3 regions of the Echinimonas agarilytica genome follow, and region 3 is predicted to be linked to each of the others. Evidence: predicted binding sites of a transcription regulator. Region 3 holds the regulator's gene; each other region holds the start of a gene.

Region 1 (7,454 bases), on a different contig from region 3:
GCTAATGAACACGGCATTCTGTTTCACTGTGATGCCGTGCAGGTGGCCGGGAAAATTCCTTTCAATGTCAAAGAAACTGCAATCGATTTTCTGTCAATTTCTGGCCATAAGTTTCATGCACCTAAAGGGATTGGCGCGCTCTATATAAGACGCGGGACGAAGTTTCGCCCGATGCTAAGAGGCGGCCATCAGGAGCGTGGGCGACGCGCAGGAACCGAAAATGCAGTAGGCATCATTGCTATGGGTAAGTCAGCAGAATTGGCAGAACAATCCACTATAACTGACACGGCGCGTATCACACTGATGCGTAACCGACTTGAACAAAGCTTGATTGCAAAGATCCCTAACTGTTTTGTCACCGGGGATCGCGCTAATCGCGTGCCGAACACCAGTACTATCGCGTTTGAATATGTTGAAGGCGAAGCAATATTACTCATGCTTAACCAGTTAGGGATTGCAGCCAGCAGCGGCTCCGCGTGCACATCCGGCTCCCTTGAGCCATCACATGTCATGCGGGCAATGGATATCCCTTATACCGCTGCGCATGGGGCAATCCGATTCTCGCTTTCCCGTTTCAATCAGGAACAACATATCGACGCAGTGTTACAGCACCTACCAAGTATCATTAAAAAGTTAAGATTGATGTCTCCTTACTGGCAACCGGATGAAAACAATGTCAATCAGTTTGAGCCAGCATTTACCTAGCCATTCAGCATATAAGAGACAAGGTGGCAGGATGATTATCAATGACACGACACTCAGAGATGGTGAACAAACTGCAGGAGTGGCTTTTTCACTGCGAGAAAAAATCGATATAGCAACACGTTTGCAAAGTGCGGGGATTCCAGAGCTCGAGGTTGGTATCCCCGCAATGAGCGCCAGAGAAAGAGACGGTATTCAGGCGATCACGACTACGTTAAAGACGACTCAATCGATGGGCTGGTGTCGGATGCTGGAAAGCGATATCAGCCATTGCAAGGGTCTAGGGCTAGACTGGGTCGATCTCTCATTACCGGTGTCAATACAACAGCGCAAGAGCAAGCTCAGAATGAGCGAGGACAACATGCTGCAAACGATAAAACCAGCAGTTGAGCAAGCAAAAAATCTCGGGCTCAGGGTTTGTATTGGGATGGAAGACGCCTCCAGAGCTGAACTTGATACCATCGCCAAGGTGGCTGAACTGGCCGCCACCTATGGAGCTGATCGATTACGTTATGCTGATACCACGGGCATTATGGAGCCACTGAGCGCGTTTCATCGCTTCAAGCAGGTGCGCACATTGACTGACTTACAGTTGGAAATACACGCCCACAATGACCTTGGTTTGGCAACGGCCAATTCACTGGTGGCGCTAAAGGCCGGGTTTGACTCTGTTAATACCACGGTCAATGGCTTGGGAGAGCGCGCTGGTAATGCCGCATTGGAAGAACTGCTTCTGGCGACTCATGTTCAACCTGAATTTAGCGTAATGAATTGTCACTCAGATATTCAGCTAGAACATTTACCAGAAATTGCTGCGCTGGTCGCCCGCTATTCTGGGCGACAATTGTCACCACAAAAATGTGTTGTTGGCGATTCCGTCTTCACTCACGAAAGTGGCTTGCACCTGGATGGATTGCGCAAAGACAAGCGCAATTATCAAAATTTTGATCCGGAAATATTAGGCAGGCAGCACACGTTGGTTTTAGGCAAGTACAGCGGTCAAAAAGCCATTAAACAGCGTTTTGCTGCATTGGGAATTTCCCTTCAACAAAGTGCCTTGGACAACATTCAGGAACAGTTGGTGAGTTGGGCTGAAATTAACAAGCGCAGCCCTAATGAAAGTGACTTATTGGGCTTTTGGCAAAACAGCATTGCTCAAACAACGAAACAACATACAGGGGTGCTTGCTGGATGGAACTAGACGCTTTATTGGAAGACCTGAACAGCGCAGAGGCGTTCTTAGAAGCCTTTGAGGTGCAATACGACGCAGAGTTTCTTAAACACAAACGAGTACAGTTACTGCGCCTGTTTCGCAAAAATCTTGAATGGTTTGATGTCCCGCATAGTCGGGACGACTATCAAACGGCACTCACCAAGGCCTATTGCCTGTTACAGCGAGGCGAATCTATGGCGCTCAATGCCAGCAAATGTGGGCAGTGCAACGATTGTCATTAGGAGAGATTATGCAACTACCGAAATACGAATATGGTGCCAAGGTTCGCTTAGTCAAGAACATACGCAGCGATGGCACAGTAGAAAATGCAGCAAAAGGCGTATTGCTTATGCGCCGTGGCACTGCTGGCTACGTCAGGCAATCGGGCTTTTTCCAGCAGGATACCATTGTGTATCAGGTCCACTTTATTGAGCAAAACACCCTCATTGGCTGCAAGGAAAGCGAGCTTATCTCAGCCCTTGAGCCATGGGTGGATAATCAATTCGAGTACGGCGACTCTGCAAGGCTTAATCTGAGCCTGTCAATGGGAGGCCAGGTTATCGCCGAAAAGAACGATTTAGTATCAGTGCTGGGTGTAAACAGGGAAGACGTCAGTGCAATTTGTTACCGAATTCAGGTTAATGGCCAAGACGTCGATGTACCTGAGCGAGCGCTGGCTTCCTGCTAGCCTTATGTAGAGGAAAGAATTATGGCAGCGATCAAATCCAAAGATGTCCAGGACAATGATGAACGTTATCAGGCCTTGTCTCACTATTTAGCCATGCGACTGAGCATGAATAAATTTGCCAAAGTTAGAAGTGAACTTGATGAATCGCAAGAGTTGCAATTACAAAAGGTGCTCAACAATTCGCTTAAACTGCACAAAGCAGTGTTATCCTCCTCTGAGGCCAGCCAGGTACACCTTTCAAACAGTCAAACAAGCGCAGTATTTTTAGAATTAGTCCAGCGCTTTCCTAGTCGCTCGGATTTTGAAGCAACCCTAGCTGAGAACAAACTAACTGAAATTAGTTTGAAACAGGCACTGCAATTAGAAAACCTCAGTCAAAAAACCCTAGAATTTGCGGCAAAGGATATCGAGCATTTTAGCGAGTCTGATGCCTATCACTACTATCAACACCAAGCTGACAAGTTTAAGCAGCCTGAGCGTCGACGAGCCTCACATATCCTGATCACCATAAACCCAGAGTTTGCCGAAAACACCAAAGAAGCAGCTTTAAAAAGAATACAAGACTTGTTAGAGGTAGCACAGATCCACAATTTTGCTGATTTAGCTCGTCGCCACTCAGAGTGTCCAACAGCGATGCACGGTGGTGAGCTTGGATTAGTTGAAGCTAAAACCTTGCACCCGGAACTAGATGCCATACTATTTAAGATGAGTCCGAACAGCCTTTCAGAGGTGATTGAAAGTGAAGCAGGCTTTCATTTACTGATGTGCCAATCCGTCGAGGTTCAGCATTTAGTACCTTTTGAGCAAGCGAAACCTAAAATCATCGAACAACACACGCAACTGCGACAAAAAAGAAAGCAGAAAGCATGGATTGCCAGCCTTTTGGGCTAGCTGTATCAATTGCAATTGAGCTCACTCAACTTTCTATCGTAAAGCTGTTACTGGGACATCAAAAAAGCCGGAGGAGCCTCAATCGAGGCTCAGTTTTTAGCGAGTACTTCGACACGTTAATTATGATTGGCTGGGCCCCAAAATGTAGGGGCGACTTATCCGACTAGCTTACTTTAATAACACGCTTAACGTCACCCTCTTCGAAGGGTTTCACTGTTTTATACCCCTTTCGCTAGATGGCATGATTATTCCCATCAGTGCTGAGCAATTGACCAAATAACGAGCAAAGAGATCGAAGATTCCCTTGGTCACCCGCAATTACGACAGAATCACTTGGTAAGCAAGGGACGAGAAAACTCTACTTTTGACGTCAATTATTTTTCAGGAGTATAACCATACCAAGGGTTCGTTTATTAGGCTGGCAGCGCTTCAAGTTCCATTTCAGCCAGGACTTGTTCGACCCATTGTGAAACTCGTGCTGCATTTTTGTCACTTTGGTTATCATTGTCGATCACCAAACCAACAAACTCTTCGCCGTCTTCTGCGCAACTTGCTTCATATTCATAGCCTTCAACAGACCAACGACCTAGCATTTCAGCCCCCGTCTCAGCAACTGCGTCGTAAAGCTCACCCAGCGCATCAACGAATTCGTTTGGATAATTGACCTGATCACCCAATCCAAATAGTGCGACCTTCTTCCCGGTCAGATCCAGTTCTTCGAAGTTATCCATGTATTCCTCCCAACTGTCTGTCTGACAATCCGAGCTTAGACCGGGCAACTGCCCTTCCCCGAGCGTCGGTGTACCGAGAATAAGGTATTCATATGCGGTTAGCGCATCGGGTTCAGCACGATTAATATTCAGCGGCTTAGCAGCCAGCTCTCCTAACTCTTTAGCAATTAGTTTTGAAATTTTGCGTGTGGTACCCGTATCAGTACCGAAAAAGATTCCAATTTTGCTCATGGTTTCACTCCAAGTTGTTTAGCCCACACAGTTGTATTGCAACTTTTTTGCCAAAAGAGAAATCTAGATAACTCATTGTCCTAAAAACAAAAAAAACTAAAGTCGCATTGTTTGCCTTGAACAATTGTTCGGTTTGCTACACAACAAAGAAAGCGACCATGAGTGTCGCACTCGCGACATTTGTCACGTCTGCATCCTACAAAGACACCGACACGCTGCCCCCACTTAAAAAATAAAACCCATAAAAACAGTAACATAGAATTATCAATGGGTTGGTCTGATTTTCGCAACTAAGCAGTTGGGAACCGTCATCCAACATTCGGAGACAAGAATTATGACAATACGTCAATGTGCAATTTACGGTAAGGGTGGAATTGGAAAGTCCACAACAACACAGAATCTGGTCGCAGCGTTAGCCGAGGCTGGGCAAAAGGTCATGATCATTGGTTGCGACCCGAAAGCCGACTCGACGCGCTTGATCCTTCATGCCAAAGCGCAAAACACCATTATGGAAATGGCTGCTGAGGCTGGTTCAGTAGAGGATTTGGAACTCGAAGATGTACTTAAAATCGGTTATGGAGACGTGCGTTGTGTCGAATCCGGAGGTCCGGAACCAGGCGTGGGTTGTGCAGGTCGTGGTGTAATCACGGCAATCAACTTCCTCGAAGAAGAAGGCGCCTACGAGGAAGATCTGGACTTTGTTTTTTATGATGTATTAGGCGACGTGGTATGCGGTGGGTTTGCAATGCCAATTCGCGAAAACAAAGCTCAGGAAATCTACATCGTTGTGTCAGGTGAAATGATGGCGATGTATGCCGCAAACAACATTTCTAAAGGTATTTGTAAATACGCCGCTACCGGCAGCGTCCGTCTCGCTGGCTTGATCTGTAACTCCCGTAAATGTGATAGGGAAGATGAATTGATTGAAGCACTTGCTGCCAAGATTGGTACACAGATGATCCACTTTGTTCCTCGCGACAATGTCGTGCAACAAGCTGAGATCCGTCGCATGACGGTCATTGAATACAATTCTAAATGTAATCAGGCAAACGAATACCGCGCACTCGCGCAAAAGATCATTGCTAACAAACTGTTTGTCGTCCCTGAACCCGTAACAATGGATGAGTTGGAAGACTTGCTAATGGAATTCGGCATTATGGAAGCAGAGGATGAATCCATCATTGGTCAAACTGTCGACGAAGTGGTCGCTTAATGTGTTGAGGATACTGTTATGACAGACAAAACAGAAATACAGGCTGTTATCGATGAGGTGCTCGAGGTTTATCCAGCGAAAGCCAAAAAAGACCGAACAAAGCACCTGGCGAAAAGCAGTTCAGAAGCGCAGGGTTCGAAATGCGTCACGGCTAACCGTAAATCCCTGCCTGGGGTTATGACCGCCCGAGGCTGTGCCTATGCGGGTTCAAAAGGGGTGGTATGGGGCCCAATCAAGGACATGATACATATTTCCCACGGTCCCGTAGGTTGTGGTCAATATTCCCGAGCCGGTCGACGTAACTATTATGTTGGTATGACCGGGGTAAATAGCTTTGGCACCATGAACTTTACCTCCGATTTTCAGGAGCGGGACATCGTCTTCGGCGGTGACAAAAAGCTCAACGCGATGATCGACGAAATTGAAACACTGTTTCCTCTAAACAAAGGCATTTCAATTCAATCAGAGTGCCCTGTTGGTCTGATCGGTGATGACATTGAAGCAGTGGCAAAAATAAAAGGCGCAGAAATTGGCAAAACCATCGTGCCGGTGCGTTGCGAAGGTTTCCGTGGAGTCAGCCAATCATTGGGCCACCACATTGCCAATGACACCATACGTGATTATGTGCTGGATAAGTCAGAAGGCAAGGCATTTGAAGCCGGTCAATACGATGTTGCAATTTTGGGTGATTACAATATCGGTGGTGATGCCTGGTCCTCACGTATATTGCTTGAAGAGATTGGCTTGCGCGTCGTTGCACAATGGTCTGGCGATGGCACCCTGCCCGAAATGGAAAACACACCGAAAGTAAAACTGAACCTAGTGCATTGTTACCGCTCAATGAACTACATCTCTCGTCATATGGAAGAGAAATACGGTATTCCGTGGATGGAGTACAACCTGTTTGGGCCAACCAAATGCGAAGAGTCATTGCGCAAGATCGCCGCCTTCTTTGATGAGTCAATTCAGGCCAAAACAGAGCAGGTCATTGCAAAATACCGCGCTCAATGGCAGCCCATTGTGGATAAGTTCAAGCCACGTCTTCAAGGCAAAAAAGTCATGCTTTACGTCGGTGGTTTACGCCCCCGCCACGTGATTGGTGCCTATGAAGACTTAGGTATGGAAATCGTGGGGACGGGTTACGAGTTTGCGCATAATGACGACTACACCAAAACCACTCCGGAAGTAAAAGAGTCAACGCTGATTTATGACGACGTAACAGGATATGAGTTGGAAGCGTTCGCGGAAAAAATCAAACCGGATCTTATCGGTGCCGGGGTGAAAGAGAAATACATCTTCCAGAAAATGGGAATTCCTTTCAGACAAATGCACAGTTGGGACTATTCAGGCCCTTATCACGGCTTTGATGGTTTTGCTATTTTTGCCCGCGATATGGACATGACCCTTAACAATCCTTGCTGGGACAAATTAGTGGCCCCTTGGAAAAAAGTCAGTGAAACCGAACTGGCGCAGAGTGCTTAATTTTTTGCGGCTGACAGATTCAGCCAACTAACAATCACCCGTTTGTTCACGTATGAGTGGCGCGGGGAGGAGATGTTATGAGTCAAGATGTAGAAAATATCGAACCTGGATATTCGCTATTTAAACAGACCGAATATCAAGACATGATGGCCCGCAAACTCGAGTTTGAAGAAGGTCATGATGCCGAAAAAGTTAAACAAGTATTCGAGTGGACCACCACCGAAGAGTACAAAGAGAAAAACTTCGAACGCAAAAACCTAACCATTAATCCGGCTAAGGCTTGTCAGCCGCTAGGCTCAGTTT
Region 2 (7,454 bases), on a different contig from region 3:
TTTAATCAGCTTAAACGCTTCGGCTGCATCCATTGTGGGTACAGATACGCGAACAATATCAGCGCCTGCATTTTGAATGTCGCGAATTTGCGCCACGGTGGCATCAACATCGGTGGTCAATGTATTGGTCATGGATTGCACTGCAATTGGAGCTCCGTCCCCAATGGGCACGTTTCCAACCATTATTCGAGTCGAGGCGCGGCGCTTAATTGGATTCTCAATCATGATTCTACTCTGTTTCAGGAATCGTAAGACGCAATGGTCGACCAGCGTCTTCTACAACAAACGAATATGGTTTGCCTTGATATTCTACCGTGACTGCGTCTGGAGCGCCAAAAATTGCATTAAATGGTGGCACACCAGCAAATTCTATATCGCGAGCGGGAGTCTTTACGCCTTCGGCGACAACACGCCCGTTGGCATCTTCGACTTTAATCCAGCAATCTTTGGCAAATGCTAAACGAATAATAACATTGCCCTGTTGCGTATCGTTAGGTTGACTATTAGCTTGAGCTGTCTGATTTTCTGCCGGCGCTGAAAGCTCACCGACTTCACTCTCATTGGCTTCAATGATTTCTGCTTCAGCTTGTGCCGGTGGCGCAAATTGTTCTGCTTGAGAACTTTCAGCCTCAGACTCATCCGTGACCGGTTCAAGTTCAGCAGCAGGCATCTGCTCTAACGCTGTTTGGCTAACAGGTTCAATTTCAGGCTCAGGCTGTGCCAAAGTCGAATTCTTAGGCTGAGATGGCTGATTCAACGCTTCAGATACTTCTGTGGCTTGAGGCATGGTTTGCAGGCGCAGCGCTTGATCTTGATTTTTTTGCCACCACCAAAGCACCACAAACCCGATTAAGACTAAGACGATGAGGTAGGTCAACCACATCACTCGGCTGTCAGAGCGTTCATTGCTTGTACGGCGACTAAAGCTTTGCATATTGGACGATGCGCTCTTGGCATCGCCGTACTCTTCGAAGGCCGTCATGATCTCGGATTCAGGCAACCCCACATCACGGGCATAAGCACGTAAATAGCCGCGCACAAAAGTCGCTGACGGCAGGCTTTGATAATCATCAGCATCTATGGCTTCAATCACAGCGGGACGCAGATTTAAACGTTCTGCAATTTCCGTTGCTGTTTTACCAGCCGCTTCTCGAGCGGCGGCTAATCGTGTACCTGGGCCTGATTTCACTTCAGGTTCAGCCTGTACAGTTTCATCCTTCATCATGCTTTACCTTGTGTGCTGCCGATTCATGTTCGGCAAGCAACGCTTCATAAGCGTTTGGATATCGAGATTTGAGCAGAAGCTCATAACGTTTTTGTTCATCAATGTCATGCTTAGCCACCGCCAGTTTGTATCCAACCACGGCACTATCAACATCAATCGAGTTATTCTTTAAATACTGCTTAAAGTAAAAATCAGCCGATTCTAATTCTTTAAGTTGCAGGTTGGCGTCTGCCATTCCCATTAACGAACGTGGCCGAGCCGCGTTATAGCTCAAGGCTTTTGAAAAGTACTTTTTTGCCTGCGCCACATCAGTATTGCTCAGCAAACATAAGCCTGCATTTTCATAGGCATCTGCCACTCGAATGTAGCTAGGCTCTTTCACGGCGGCTAAAAACATGCCGACCGCCTCATCAATTCGATTATTCTGACACAAGAACACACCATAGTTATTCATGGTGGAGCCGTCATGAGGGCCGTATTGAAGTGCGTCTTTATAGGCGGCTTCTGCGAGTTCAGGTTCACTCACGCGCTGGTAATAGTAAGCAAGTGCATAATGCACTTCACCTAAATAAGGCGCATATTCGCGGGCACGTTCCAAATTATATTTGGCCTGCGCCGTATTGCCATTTTGCAAGTAGCGCAATCCCAACGCCACGCGATTGCGCGCAGCATCATCGGGTTGAGTTTGATTTTCAACCACAGGTTTGTTGCTGCCTGCAACGCGCGTTTCTGTCACACATGCTGTAAGCAGCGACAAACTGAGCAGAAGAATAGAAAGAGTGAGCTTCAAAATAGCGTCTAATATACGGTTAATTAAACCATTTTGACCGAAATGTCGTCGCCTTGCATCCGTTTTTTTAGAGTTCGCTTGGTACGGTCGACAACATCGCCTGCAAGCTGTCCACAGGCCGCATCAATATCGTCACCCCGCGTTTTGCGAACAATCACGGTAAGCCCATAGTCCATCAGTACTTTTGAGAACCGATCGATACGTGAGTTACTCGAGCGCCCATACGGTGCGCCGGGGAATGGGTTCCACGGAATCAAGTTAATCTTGCACGGCGTATTCTTCATCACCTGGGCTAGCTCATGAGCTTGATCTGTGCTGTCGTTGACATGGTCGAGCATCACGTATTCAACCGTGACCTTGCCCTGATTTGCATTGGACTGACTGACATAATTGCGAACTGACGCGAGGAACGTTTCGATGTTGTACTTTTTATTAACAGGCACAATTTCATCTCTGAGAGCGTCGTTTGGCGCGTGCAATGAAATTGCTAACGCAACATCGATTTCACCCGCCAGCTTATCTAATGCTGGAACAACGCCGGATGTACTTAAGGTCACACGACGCTTAGATAAGCCGTAACCAAAGTCTTCCATCATCAGTTCCATTGCTGGCACTACATTTTTGACGTTCAATAATGGCTCGCCCATGCCCATCATGACCACATTGGTGATAGGACGCTCACCGGCGATGGCTGCCGGGCCAATGACTTTTGCCGCGCGCCACACTTGGCCGATAATCTCAGACACCGATAAATTGCGGTTAAAGCCCTGCTGAGCCGTTGAGCAAAAGGTACACTCTAGCGCACAGCCTACTTGCGACGACACGCACAAGGTCGCGCGCCCTTCCTCTGGAATATACACAGTTTCAACTTCTTGGCCACCACTCACCGTCAAAGACCATTTGATGGTGCCATCAGAACTGCGCTGCTCAGTTGCAATTTCAGGCGCTTTAATCTCACAACGCGCCGCGAGTTTCTCTCTGAGCGCCTTGTTGATGTTCGTCATCAGCGAAAAGTCATCATAGCCATAATGGTAAATCCACTTCATGACTTGGTCAGCGCGAAATGGTTTCTCACCGATTTCTGCAAAAAATTCTCGCATCGCATTGCGATCAAGATTTAATAAATTGATTTTCTCTGACACGTTGATGACCTCTATACGCTACACCGCCCCGAAAATCGGGGGCGCAGGATTGTACAAATTATAACACTGCATTGCCAGTTAATTGCGGATTAGCAGACAGTTTGAGGAGGGATTGGCACTTAAATCGACGTTTGAACGCCTGAAACAACAAAGCCCACCGATTATCGATGGGCTTTATAAATAAACAGTCATTTTTTCTTTGTTTTTGATTAAGCTCTTTTGCGACGCCAAATTAGACCCGCAAGCACTAAACCGAATAATACACTGGTACTTGGCTCGGGTACTTCGGTAAAACGAACATTATCGATACCGGCTGAACCACCGAATTGAATTTGCACGCGGTAAACATTGCCATACTGAGTCAAATCAATTGGACTAATACGGTTGACAGAATTGTCACCATATTGAGCATTATTAATGCCGTCATTGACGAAAGATCCAAATCCAATTTTGGCAACTTCGACACCGTTTTCATCGTAAAATGCTGCAAGGTAACCGCTGTCTTGTCCATATTCTTGAGGACCTTCGACGTCGAGCAAATCAAACCCGAAATCACTAATGGCCGTATCAAATTCAAAATCAATCGAACCGGCAGGGCGATCACCTTCATCATCAGGCTTAGTACATACACCCGTATCACAGCCTTCGTTATTTTCTTGAACAATTAAGACGCGTCCAAGGTAGAGAGAATCGACGTCATCGATGTTCGAATTGCCCCAGTTTGGGCCTTCGAGGTCTGGATCGTAACTGTTGTTTTTACCTTCCGAAGGGTTAATACCAGGAACAGTATCGTAAACAACCGCATAATCTCTGACTAATGGATTAATGTTGTTGGCTGTGATTGTCACACCACGGTATTGCTCATGAATCACGGTGCCATGGCTGTAATCGTTAAAATCTATCAACCCCGCAATAGAAGGAGCAGACATGAAAAGTAGCGCAACGCTGGCGGCTTTAACGAGATTAGAAAACTTCAACAACATAAATAATTCCATCAATTTAATACTTTTCAAGCATACATAACAAAGCAAAAACCAAGCCAAAATTAAAATTTATTTATTTTCAAACACTTAAAATGAATTCAAATCAAAACCAATCATGTCATGTAAATTTTTCTGACAAATACTCATACAAACTCGCAATCATTCAATGTTTAAATTTGAATCCATTAACGTCATGTTTTAATTAAAATTAATAACTCAGCGCTACGCAACTCATAAAAAAGCCGTGCAATGCACGGCTTTATAGAAATGACCAAAGTATTGTTTTTATCGAGTTCGAGCGCAAATTTCATCGTCAGAGAAGAAATATGCAATTTCACGCGCAGCAGATTCAACCGCATCTGAACCGTGAACAGCATTTTCGCTCACTTCAGTTGCATAATCCGCACGTAATGTACCGCGAGCAGCATCAGCTGGATTTGTAGCGCCCATAATTTCACGGTTTGCTAACACTGCATTTTCGCCTTCAAGTGCTTGAACCATCACTGGGCCAGACGTCATGAAAGCGACCAAATCGGCAAAGAACGGACGCTCTTTGTGCTCTGCGTAAAAACCTTCCGCTTGCTCTTGAGACATGTGAATCATTTTAGAAGCAATGATAGTCAAGCCAGCAGACTCAAAACGATTGTAAATTGCGCCAATAAGGTTCTTGGCAACAGCATCGGGTTTGATGATTGAAAAAGTGCGTTGAATAGCCATGCGACAGCTCTCCCTAGTCTTATAAATTATAGTTGTACGCGTGAATGCGTATCGAATCAGGCGCGAATTATACCCATCTTCAGCGAAAAATCGACATACCGCGGCAAACTATCTTGTCGCATTTTCGTTACAATACCGATACAAATAAAAAAGCCATTGATAGACATAAAAAAACGACCCTAAGGTCGTTCAATGTTTAATCCGCTTCGTCAATCCAGTTTTGCTGGATGGCTTCGAGAATTCGTTCGCCGCATCGGTCGGTATCATCGTCAAATTCATCTAACTCAACAACCCACTGCATCAGGTCGGTAAAACGAACCGATGTAGGGTCAACATCCGGATGAGCATCAATCAACGCCAATGCGATTTCAAGTGAGTCCGTCCATTTTAATGACATCTGTACGTCCTTAGTGTTGTTCTGAAACCATGTTCAATGTGTACTTAGGGATCTCGACCACTAAATCTTCATCGGCCACAACAGCTTGACAGCCCAAACGTGAATCAGGTTCAAGCCCCCATGCTTTATCCAGCATGTCGTCTTCTAGTTCATCACTTTCTTCTAATGAATCGAAACCTTCGCGCACAACAACATGGCACGTTGTACATGCACATGACTTTTCACACGCATGCTCAATGTCGATTCGGTTACGAAGAGCTACATCAAGAATAGTGTCTCCCTCTTTAGCTTCAAGTACGGCTCCGTCTGGGCACAATTCTTCGTGCGGAAGAAATACAACCTTTGGCATGTTAAACCTCATCTACCTTATGTCCGGCTAACGCTTGTCGAATCGACTGATCCATACGTCGTGCGGCAAAATCTTCTGATAAGTGATTCACAGCGTCAATCGCTTTTTCAATCAACTTGGGTGAATCCCCTTGAGCTGCAAACGCAAGTTCTGACATTGCTCCTTGCAGTCGTTCTAATTCATCGGCGCTGAGTAACTGCTCACCATCTGCAACAATTGCAGCTTCGAGCGCTTCAATGACTCGCGCAGATTCTACACGTTGCTCGGCTAGCATGCGCGCAGCAATATCGTCTTGGGCATGTGTGATGGAAGATGAAATCATATGCGTGATTTCAGACTCACTCAATCCGTACGAGGGTTTCACATCAATTGATGCGCTAACACCTGTTGATTTTTCCATGGCCGACACACTCAGCAAGCCGTCGGCATCCACTTGGAAAGTCACGCGAATGTGAGCAGCTCCTGCTGCAAGTGCAGGCATGTCGGTAAGATTAAAGCGGGCCAGTGAACGACAGTCGTCCACTAATTCACGTTCGCCTTGGAGCACGTGGATCATCATGGCCGTTTGGCCATCTTTAAACGTGGTAAATTCTTGTGCTTTGGCAACAGGAATAGTGCTGTTGCGCGGGATTACTTTCTCAACCAACCCACCCATTGTTTCTAACCCGAGAGACAATGGAATGACATCAAGCAACAACATTTCGTCGCCCGATTTATTGCCCACCAACACATCTGCCTGAATGGCCGCGCCCAGCGCGACTACTTTGTCAGGATCGATTGAGGTCAGTGGTTTTTTACCAAAAAAAGCTTCTACATCATCACGTACTTTCGGCACGCGAGTTGAGCCGCCCACCATAACCACTTGCATGATGTCATCAATTGAGATGTCAGCATCACGCAGAGCACGTTTACTCGCGCGAATGGTTTTGCGCACTAAGCCATCAATTAATTCATTAAATTGTGCTCGACTCACTTCAATCGCAATGGTTTTACCGGCAATTGAAAACTCAACAACAGTCGTTGCCGAATCGCTTAAACGTTCTTTGGCATATTTTGCAACGTTGGTTAGCTGGCGCAATTCAGAGCCAGTTAATGTTGATTCTGCTATTCCGGCAGTATTGAGCAATGCTAAAGCCAATAACTGATCGAAGTCATCACCACCGAGGGCTGAATCACCTCCGGTTGCAAGCACCTCAAACACGCCTTTTTGCAAGCGCAGGATAGACACATCAAATGTGCCCCCGCCTAAATCGAATACTGCGATCGTGCCTTCGTCTCCGGAGTCGAGTCCGTATGCAACGGCAGCTGCAGTCGGTTCATTGAGTAAGCGCAAGACATTCAAGCCTGCTAACTCTGCGGCATCTTTGGTAGCTTGGCGTTGGGCGTCATCAAAATACGCAGGAACCGTGATCACGGCTCCCATCAGATCACCGCTCAGCGATGTTTCAGCGCAGTTTTTTAAGGTCGATAATATCTGTGAAGACACTTCAATTGCATTGACCCGCCCTTGTGGCGTATCAAATGCAACCAAGCCATTTTCAGTCGCTTCAAATTTGTATGGGAATGTTTGCTGGCGCGCCTGAACGTCTGCCAAAGAACGGCCCATAAAGCGTTTTACCGACACGATAGTATCGGCCGGATAGGATTCTGCCAGCGCTTCGGCTGCGCGGCCCACCACAATATTGTCTTTTTGATAGCTGACAACGGATGGAACGATAGACTCACCCTGCGCGTTGACCAGCGTCTCTGGCATACCGCTACGAACGGTTGCAACTAGCGAGTGAGTTGTTCCAAGATCAATGCCTACAGCAAGCTTGGATTCGTGAGGTGCTGCGCTCTGTCCGGGCTCAG
Region 3 (7,454 bases):
GCTCAACTGAGGTTGCAAGAGCTTTGGGTATGTCAGATTTAGTCATTGGCCTTACAATTCTAGCCATTGGTACCAGCCTTCCCGAGCTAGCAGCCAGTATTGCAGCGGTCCGCAAAGGTGAAGATGATATGGTCATCGGTAACATTGTTGGATCGAACTTATTCAATATTTTAGCGGTTTTAGGTATTGCCGGCACCATTGCCCCAGCAGAACTTGATCCAGCTGCGTCTGGACGCGATTTATATTCAATGTTGGGTATTACCGGGTTATTAGTGGTGGTAAGTTACGCAGCCGCAAAAGCTAAAGTACTCGGACGCTGGTTCGGTTTTATATTACTTGCCGCATTCATTGCGTATGAGATTTTGCTCTATACATCCGAAGTTAATGTCTAGGATATTTATATGAATAACGATTACATCGCGTGGGCCAAAGAAGTCATTCAAACCGAAGCTGAAGCTGTCAGCGCGCTGGAACATTCATTAGACACTGAGTTTGTTGAAGCCTGTAAATTACTGCTCGCCTGTAAAGGGCGAGTCGTGGTTACGGGCATGGGAAAATCAGGACACATTGGTAACAAAATTGCGGCAACGCTTGCGAGTACAGGCACGCCCGCTTTTTTCGTACACCCTGGTGAAGCCAGTCATGGTGATTTAGGCATGATCACCGCTCAAGATGTTGTCATTGCGATTTCCTATTCAGGAGAAACCGATGAGTTAACCAAGTTGCTGCCCGTGATCAAACGTATTGGCACACAACTGATTGGAATCTCACGTTCCAAAACATCGTCCTTGGGGCAATACTCAGATTGTCACTTGCAAGTGAAGGTCGAGCGCGAAGCCTGCCCGCTCAACTTGGCTCCCACCACAAGCACAACGGCCACATTAGTGCTAGGTGACGCACTGGCCATTGCTCTTTTGCATGCCCGTGGTTTTAGCGCTGAAGATTTTGCATTATCTCATCCAGGCGGAAGTCTGGGCCGTCGCCTGTTGCTCACACTCAAAGAGCTCATGCACGGAGGCGATTCACTTCCTGTGATTCAATCGGGCGAAACGCTCAACTATGCGCTCAAAGAGATGTCTCGTAAACAGCTTGGAATGACTGCCATTGTTGACGCTGACGGGAAGATGATCGGCCTGTTTACAGACGGCGATTTACGACGTGTATTGAATAAAGGTAACGTCGACATTGAATCTGCCATTGATGAAGTGATGACAAAAAATGGCGTCACAGCCCAAGCAGAAATGTTAGCCGCAGAAGCCCTCAAATTGATGGAAGACAAACGAATTAATGGCCTTTTTGTGGTCGACTCTGACGGTCGACCTGTTGGCGCACTTAATATGCAAGATTTACTGCGTTCAGGAGTGCTGTAATGGGCATTTTTCACACCCTTTACGGTTCTTTAGATGGCGCAATTGAAGCACAACTCATACCCATCAAACTTTTAATTTGCGATGTTGACGGCGTTTTTTCAGACGGCCGCATCTATATGGGTAATGATGGAGAAGAACTCAAAACATTTCATACCCGAGACGGTTACGGTGTCAAAGCGCTTCAAGGCACAGGTGTAGATGTCGCTGTGATCACCGGCCGCTCTTCGAACATCGTCTCCGCGCGTATGTCATCGTTAGGAGTCGAGCATCTCTATCAAGGCTGTGATAATAAACTTGAAGCATTTCATCAGATCCTAACCAACACCAAACTCGATGCTCATGAGTGTGCATACATTGGAGACGACCTCATTGACTGGCCCGTCATGGCCGAATGTGGTATGTCGATTTGCGTGGCGGACGGCCACCCTTGGTTGCGCCAACGGGCAAAGTGGACCACACAAACCGCTGGAGGGTTCGGAGCCGTGCGCGAAGTTTGTGATACCATCATGCAAGCACAAGGCACTTTCAACACGACAATGGGACGTAGCATATGAATAGACTGACCTGGGTATCAGGTTTGTTTTTCATCACCTCACTGGTGATCTATGCTTTATTAGATACTGAGGAAAGCGATCCAAAGAAGGCTCTACAATGGGATACCTATGAACCCGATTACATCGCGGAAAACCTATTTAATCGTAATTTTGATAAAACTGGCAAATTAACCAGTACGGTGTTTGGCGAGCGAATGGAATCCTATTCAGCACTCGACATGACCATATTTACTAACCCAGAAGTCACAGTATTTAACGAAGAGTCTGGCGATGACCCCGCTTGGAAAGTCACAGCCAGCGAAGGCAGCTTGTATCAAGCGCTCGATCAATTGCAGCTCAAAGGTTCTGTTACAATTAAAGCAACCGATCCTTTAAGCCAAGTTCAAACAATTACAACACCTTATCTGGTGCTCGAAATTGACTCCAATCAGATGCATACTGATGAGAAAGTCATCGCCCTTGGCCCACACATTGAGATGCAAGGTGTTGGTCTTCAAGCAGATTTAAATAAGCAGGACATAGAAATTCTGCAAGATGTGGAAGCATTTTATGAACAAACTCCAGCGAATTAGTGCCGCAGCATTAATAGCCATATGTCCTTTTTCTTATGCCGTAAAGAGCGACTTCTCTGAACGAGTTGTGATTGAATCAGAGCGGCAAACCATTGATATGAAGTCAAATGTTGTGACGTATATTGGTGATGTCAAAGTGACTCAAGGAACATTGCAGATATTTGCAGATACACTGACTATCTTGAACGCAACCGAAGAAGGCCAACAAGTCTTGGTCGCGAACGGAAAGCCTGCAAATTACAGCCAAATCCTTGATAATGGCAAAGCAATGGATGCTCAAGCGTTGCGAGTTCGATATGAGCTTGGAGAACGTATTTTGTTGCTCACCGGTGAAGCTCAACTAACTCAAGAAGATAGCTTGGTAAAGGGTGACAAGATTCTCTACAACCTTGAACAGCAATTACTCGAAGCAGATAGCAAAGACGATGGCTCTGCTCGCGTGACAACGATCTTCATTCCAGATCAAGTCCAAGAACAACTCGACGACCAAAAGAAATAGTCTGCATGGCATTATTAGAAGCAAAAAATCTCGCAAAGTCTTACAAGCGCCGTCAAGTGGTTAAAGATGTTTCGTTGAAAGTTGAACCAGGGCAAATTGTGGGTCTTCTGGGGCCTAATGGCGCAGGTAAAACCACCACCTTTTATATGGTGGTGGGGCTTGTTCAAGCCGAAAAAGGCATTATTGAGCTCAACGGTGAAGATATTTCCTTGGCGCCCATGCATGAGCGTGCCCGAAAAGGCATCGGCTATTTGCCCCAAGAGTCGTCCATTTTTCGCAAGCTCAGTGTACGCGACAACATTATGGCTATTTTAGAGACGCGCAAAGACCTCTCTACCGAGCAACGAGAGGAAGCTCTCGACTCTTTGCTGGAAGAATTTAATATTGGCCATATTGCCCAAAGCAAAGGCATGAGCCTTTCTGGGGGGGAACGACGCAGAGTTGAAATTGCACGAGCGCTTGCCGCTGAACCCAGTTTTATCTTACTCGATGAGCCTTTTGCCGGTGTCGACCCTATTTCAGTATCGGATATTAAAAAGATCATTGAACACCTCAAAACTCGAGGTTTAGGGATATTAATTACGGATCATAACGTTCGTGAAACACTATCCGTTTGTGAGTACGCTTACATCGTGTCACATGGCGAATTGATTGCGACAGGTTCTCCGGAACAAGTTTTAGCAAATCAACACGTTCGAGATGTGTACTTAGGTGAGCAATTCCAGCTATAGTAGCTTAACGTAACCCACGGATACTGCTCATTTTGCAGCCACCGTTACACAGGAAGAGTCGGAGACTAGATGAAACCATCGCTCCAGCTTAAATTTGGCCAACAGCTGACTATGACGCCGCAATTGCAGCAAGCCATTAGGCTTTTGCAATTGTCGACTTTAGATCTGCAACAGGAAATTCAAGAAGCTTTGGATAGCAATCCACTCCTTGAACAATCCGAAGAAGAAAATTCATCTTCAGCAGATTCAGATGTCAGCTTGGACAGTATTGAAGCAGATAGTAGTACAGTTGATACTGCAGAAGCACTGCAACAAGATTCCATTTCGGAAGAAATGCCTATGGATACAACTTGGGATGAAGTTGTGTCAGCAGCCCCTGTGGCCTCAGCCGCCCCAATGCGTGAGGATGATGAAAGCTTTCAAGGTGAAACCACCGATTCATTGCATGCTCACCTCGAATGGCAGCTTGAATTAACTCCCATGACAGACACAGATCGTGCCATTGCCAGAACTATTCTTGATGGCATTGATGATGCAGGTTATCTCACTGTCACAACAGAAGATATTCTAGAAAGCCAAGGTAATGCAGAAGTTGAATTGGATGAAATTGAAGCCGTTTTAAAACGCATTCAGCTATTTGACCCAATTGGTTCGGGCTCTCGCTCCATCAAAGAATGTTTACTCATTCAATTGCGTCAATTTGGCACCGACACGCCTTGGTTAAAAGAAGCCATGCTAGTGATCAACAACCACATGGACTTACTTGCAAGTCGCGATTACCGCACATTGATGCGCCGAGCGCGACTCAAAGAAGACCAGCTTCGCGAAGTGATGCGCTTGATCCAAAGCCTCAATCCGCGTCCGGGCAGTGCCATTGTGGTCGAAGATAGCCAATACGTCATTCCAGACGTTTCAGTGATGAAGCGCAACGGCGTCTGGCAAGTCGAATTGAATCCAGATGCAGTGCCAAAAATTCGAGTCAATGAGCAGTACGCAGCTATGTCTCGTGGTGCTCGAAACACCTCTGACGGACAATTTATCCGTTCACACATGCAAGAAGCCAAGTGGTTCATTAAAAGCTTAGAAAGCCGTAACGAAACACTTATGAAAGTTTCAAACTGCATTCTGAAACGCCAATACGACTTTTTTGAGTACGGCGATGAAGCCATGAAACCCATGGTTCTCAATGATGTGGCCGAAGAAGTTGGCATGCATGAATCTACTATTTCGCGCGTGACCACGCAGAAGTATATGCACACGCCACGCGGTATATTTGAACTCAAATACTTCTTCTCCAGCCATGTGAGCACTGAAAGTGGTGGCGAATGCTCGTCCACTGCTATTCGCGCATTGATTAAAAAGCTGGTCGCAGCAGAAAACCCGGCAAAGCCATTAAGCGATAGTAAAATGGCTGAGCTACTCTCGGATCAAGGAATTAATGTGGCTCGCCGAACGATTGCTAAATATCGTGAAGCGCTCAATATTCCGCCATCCAACCAAAGAAAAAGTCTTTTGTAACAACAAGTACTGAGTGAGGAAACACGCCTATGCAACTAAACTTAACCGGTCATCATGTTGATATTACTCCTCCTTTACGTGACTATGTCACAGAGAAGCTGGCCAAATTAGAGCGCCACTTCGACAACATCACAAACGTCCATGTGGTGTTGAATGTCGAAAAACTTCGCCAGATTGCAGAAGCAACCGTTCACCTCTCGGGAGCGGAAATATTTGCGAACGCTGAAAGCGAAAGTATGTATGCGGCGATAGACTCGTTAGTCGACAAGCTCGACCGGCAGGTTATTCGCCACAAGGAAAAATTGCAGAAGCATTAATCATGAACATGCGAAGTATCCTGTCCAAGGACTGCACTTTCAGTGCAGTCCAATGTAGTAGCAAAAAGCGAGCACTTGAAATCGTAAGTGAAATCGCAGCGAAGCATCTCCAAGGACTCACCGAAAACGAAATTTTCGAGCGCTTTTTAGCACGCGAAAAACTAGGCAGTACCGGCATTGGAAATGGCATAGCCATTCCGCACGGCAGACTCCCGTCTGACGCCAGCAACGTCGCTATATTGGTTCAATTTGAATCCCCAATCGAATTCGACGCCATTGATAAAAAGCCAGTCGATATTATGTTTGCGATGCTGGTGCCCGAGCAAGACTGCAAACACCATCTCAAAACTCTTGCTTTAGTCGCTGAAAAATTAGGTCAAAAAAATACCTTAAAACAGCTCAGATGTGCCTCTAGTGCTGAAGACCTATATCAGGTTATTATCAACGCATAATCATTTATTAAAGTGCACTCTTACATGAAGCTCACCGTCGTTAGTGGTCGTTCAGGAGCAGGGAAATCTATTGCGCTCAGGGTTCTCGAAGATCTCGGGTACTATTGCGTTGACAATTTACCCATCGAACTTCTGAAGCCTTGGATCACCATGCAGCACAACCAGCACGAGAACGTTGCTGTGAGCTTAGACATGAGGAACTTGCCGAACGATCGTGCTCAGATCGAGCAATTGCTTAAAGTTCTTAAAACAGCCGTTCCCACCACTATTTTATATCTCGATGCCGATGACTCGATTCTATTGCGACGTTATTCTGAAACACGGCGCCGTCACCCGCTTACAAAAAATGAGCTTACACTGGCTGATGCAGTTGCCGCAGAGACATCTTGGTTAGAGCCGGTTCGAGAGCAAGCCGACCTATTTTTAGACACCAGCCACTCCACTATTTACGATTTTAGCGCAACACTTCGCGAACGCTTATCGGGCACATCAAAGGCTCCACTGGTGTTGGTCTTTGAATCATTTGGTTTTAAACACGGCACTCCCAACGATGCTGACTTCGTGTTTGATGTGCGCTTCTTACCCAACCCTTATTGGGAGCCGGGTTTACGTTCATATACCGGCAACGATCAGCCCGTCATTGAATTTTTTGACCAGCACAGCAATGTAGAAGCCTTTATCGCTCAGGTCGAAAGTAATCTCAAAGACTGGCTCCCCCAACTTGAAAAGAATGATCGGAGTTACGTGACCGTGGCAATTGGCTGTACTGGCGGATGCCACCGCTCAGTTCATATCGCCAACCGCCTTGCGGATTTATTTAGATCATCGTATCAGGTGCAACTACGCCATCGTAACCTTCAATATAAAAAGACTTCAGTATGATTTTAACTCGCTCACTGCTCATCCAAAACAAACTCGGGTTGCATGCGCGTGCAGCTACTAAGCTAGCTACTCTCGCACGGGACTATGAGGCAGAAGTCATGATCTCTCATGGTGACAAAAGCGCCTCCGCAGGGAGCGTAATGAGCTTGTTACTACTGCAAACGTGCCAAGGGCAGTCGGTGCAAGTCAGCGCAGAGGGTGATGATGCAGCCGCAGCACTGGACGCAGTCGAGAACCTCATCAACAATTTCTTCGATGAGGGTGAATAATCCCCTCTAATTGGCATACCTTTTGTGTGGCATATCAAGATGATTCGTTTAAACTGTAAGCCTTCTTATGACTCGGTGCGCGGGAATCAATTAATATGCCTCAAATTCTCGAACAAGAACAAACTCACAGCCGTTTAAAGGCTGTTAATGACGCTCTCAATGGCGGCATGTTTGTCCACGTGCGCCGAATGCTTCACTCCCTTCCGGCTTACGATGTTGCACTCTTATTAGAATCATCAACGCCTTCTGCACGTCCTGTTCTCTGGCAATTAATCGATCCAGACCAGCAC

Evidence for each region. The regulator sigma-54, encoded in region 3, starts transcription at its own class of promoters, with help from an activator protein. The targets are predictions, from matches to a motif close to GTTGGCACGNNNNTNGNNT.
Region 1: the regulator sigma-54 is predicted to act here: its motif matches at 4,728-4,746, upstream of nifH (nitrogenase iron protein).
Region 2: the regulator sigma-54 is predicted to act here: its motif matches at 4,183-4,201, upstream of NAF29_RS10740 (PEP-CTERM sorting domain-containing protein).

What each region holds. Positions count from the first base shown of each region.
Region 1 covers NZ_JAMQGP010000006.1:117,579-125,032, reverse strand. Annotated here, with positions in the region: gene nifS (cysteine desulfurase NifS) at 1-705, shown strand, start outside; gene nifV (homocitrate synthase) at 674-1,903, shown strand; gene NAF29_RS12275 (nitrogenase-stabilizing/protective protein NifW) at 1,894-2,157, shown strand; gene NAF29_RS12270 (nitrogen fixation protein NifZ) at 2,166-2,603, shown strand; gene NAF29_RS12265 (peptidylprolyl isomerase) at 2,625-3,494, shown strand; gene NAF29_RS12260 (flavodoxin) at 3,908-4,456, opposite strand; gene nifH (nitrogenase iron protein) at 4,791-5,669, shown strand; gene nifD (nitrogenase molybdenum-iron protein alpha chain) at 5,688-7,151, shown strand; gene nifK (nitrogenase molybdenum-iron protein subunit beta) at 7,229-7,454, shown strand, end outside.
Region 2 covers NZ_JAMQGP010000004.1:152,124-159,577, forward strand. Annotated here, with positions in the region: gene ispG (flavodoxin-dependent (E)-4-hydroxy-3-methylbut-2-enyl-diphosphate synthase) at 1-225, opposite strand, end outside; gene NAF29_RS10725 (RodZ domain-containing protein) at 230-1,225, opposite strand; gene pilW (type IV pilus biogenesis/stability protein PilW) at 1,212-2,015, opposite strand; gene rlmN (dual-specificity RNA methyltransferase RlmN) at 2,039-3,157, opposite strand; gene NAF29_RS10740 (PEP-CTERM sorting domain-containing protein) at 3,367-4,140, opposite strand; gene ndk (nucleoside-diphosphate kinase) at 4,426-4,857, opposite strand; gene iscX (Fe-S cluster assembly protein IscX) at 5,054-5,254, opposite strand; gene fdx (ISC system 2Fe-2S type ferredoxin) at 5,265-5,603, opposite strand; gene hscA (Fe-S protein assembly chaperone HscA) at 5,605-7,454, opposite strand, start outside.
Region 3 covers NZ_JAMQGP010000001.1:679,697-687,150, reverse strand. Annotated here, with positions in the region: gene NAF29_RS02890 (calcium/sodium antiporter) at 1-392, shown strand, start outside; gene NAF29_RS02885 (KpsF/GutQ family sugar-phosphate isomerase) at 402-1,370, shown strand; gene kdsC (3-deoxy-manno-octulosonate-8-phosphatase KdsC) at 1,370-1,924, shown strand; gene lptC (LPS export ABC transporter periplasmic protein LptC) at 1,921-2,496, shown strand; gene lptA (lipopolysaccharide transport periplasmic protein LptA) at 2,474-2,995, shown strand; gene lptB (LPS export ABC transporter ATP-binding protein) at 3,001-3,726, shown strand; gene NAF29_RS02860 (RNA polymerase factor sigma-54) at 3,796-5,244, shown strand; gene hpf (ribosome hibernation promoting factor) at 5,274-5,561, shown strand; gene ptsN (PTS IIA-like nitrogen regulatory protein PtsN) at 5,564-6,013, shown strand; gene rapZ (RNase adapter RapZ) at 6,038-6,895, shown strand; gene NAF29_RS02840 (HPr family phosphocarrier protein) at 6,892-7,164, shown strand; gene mgtE (magnesium transporter) at 7,260-7,454, shown strand, end outside.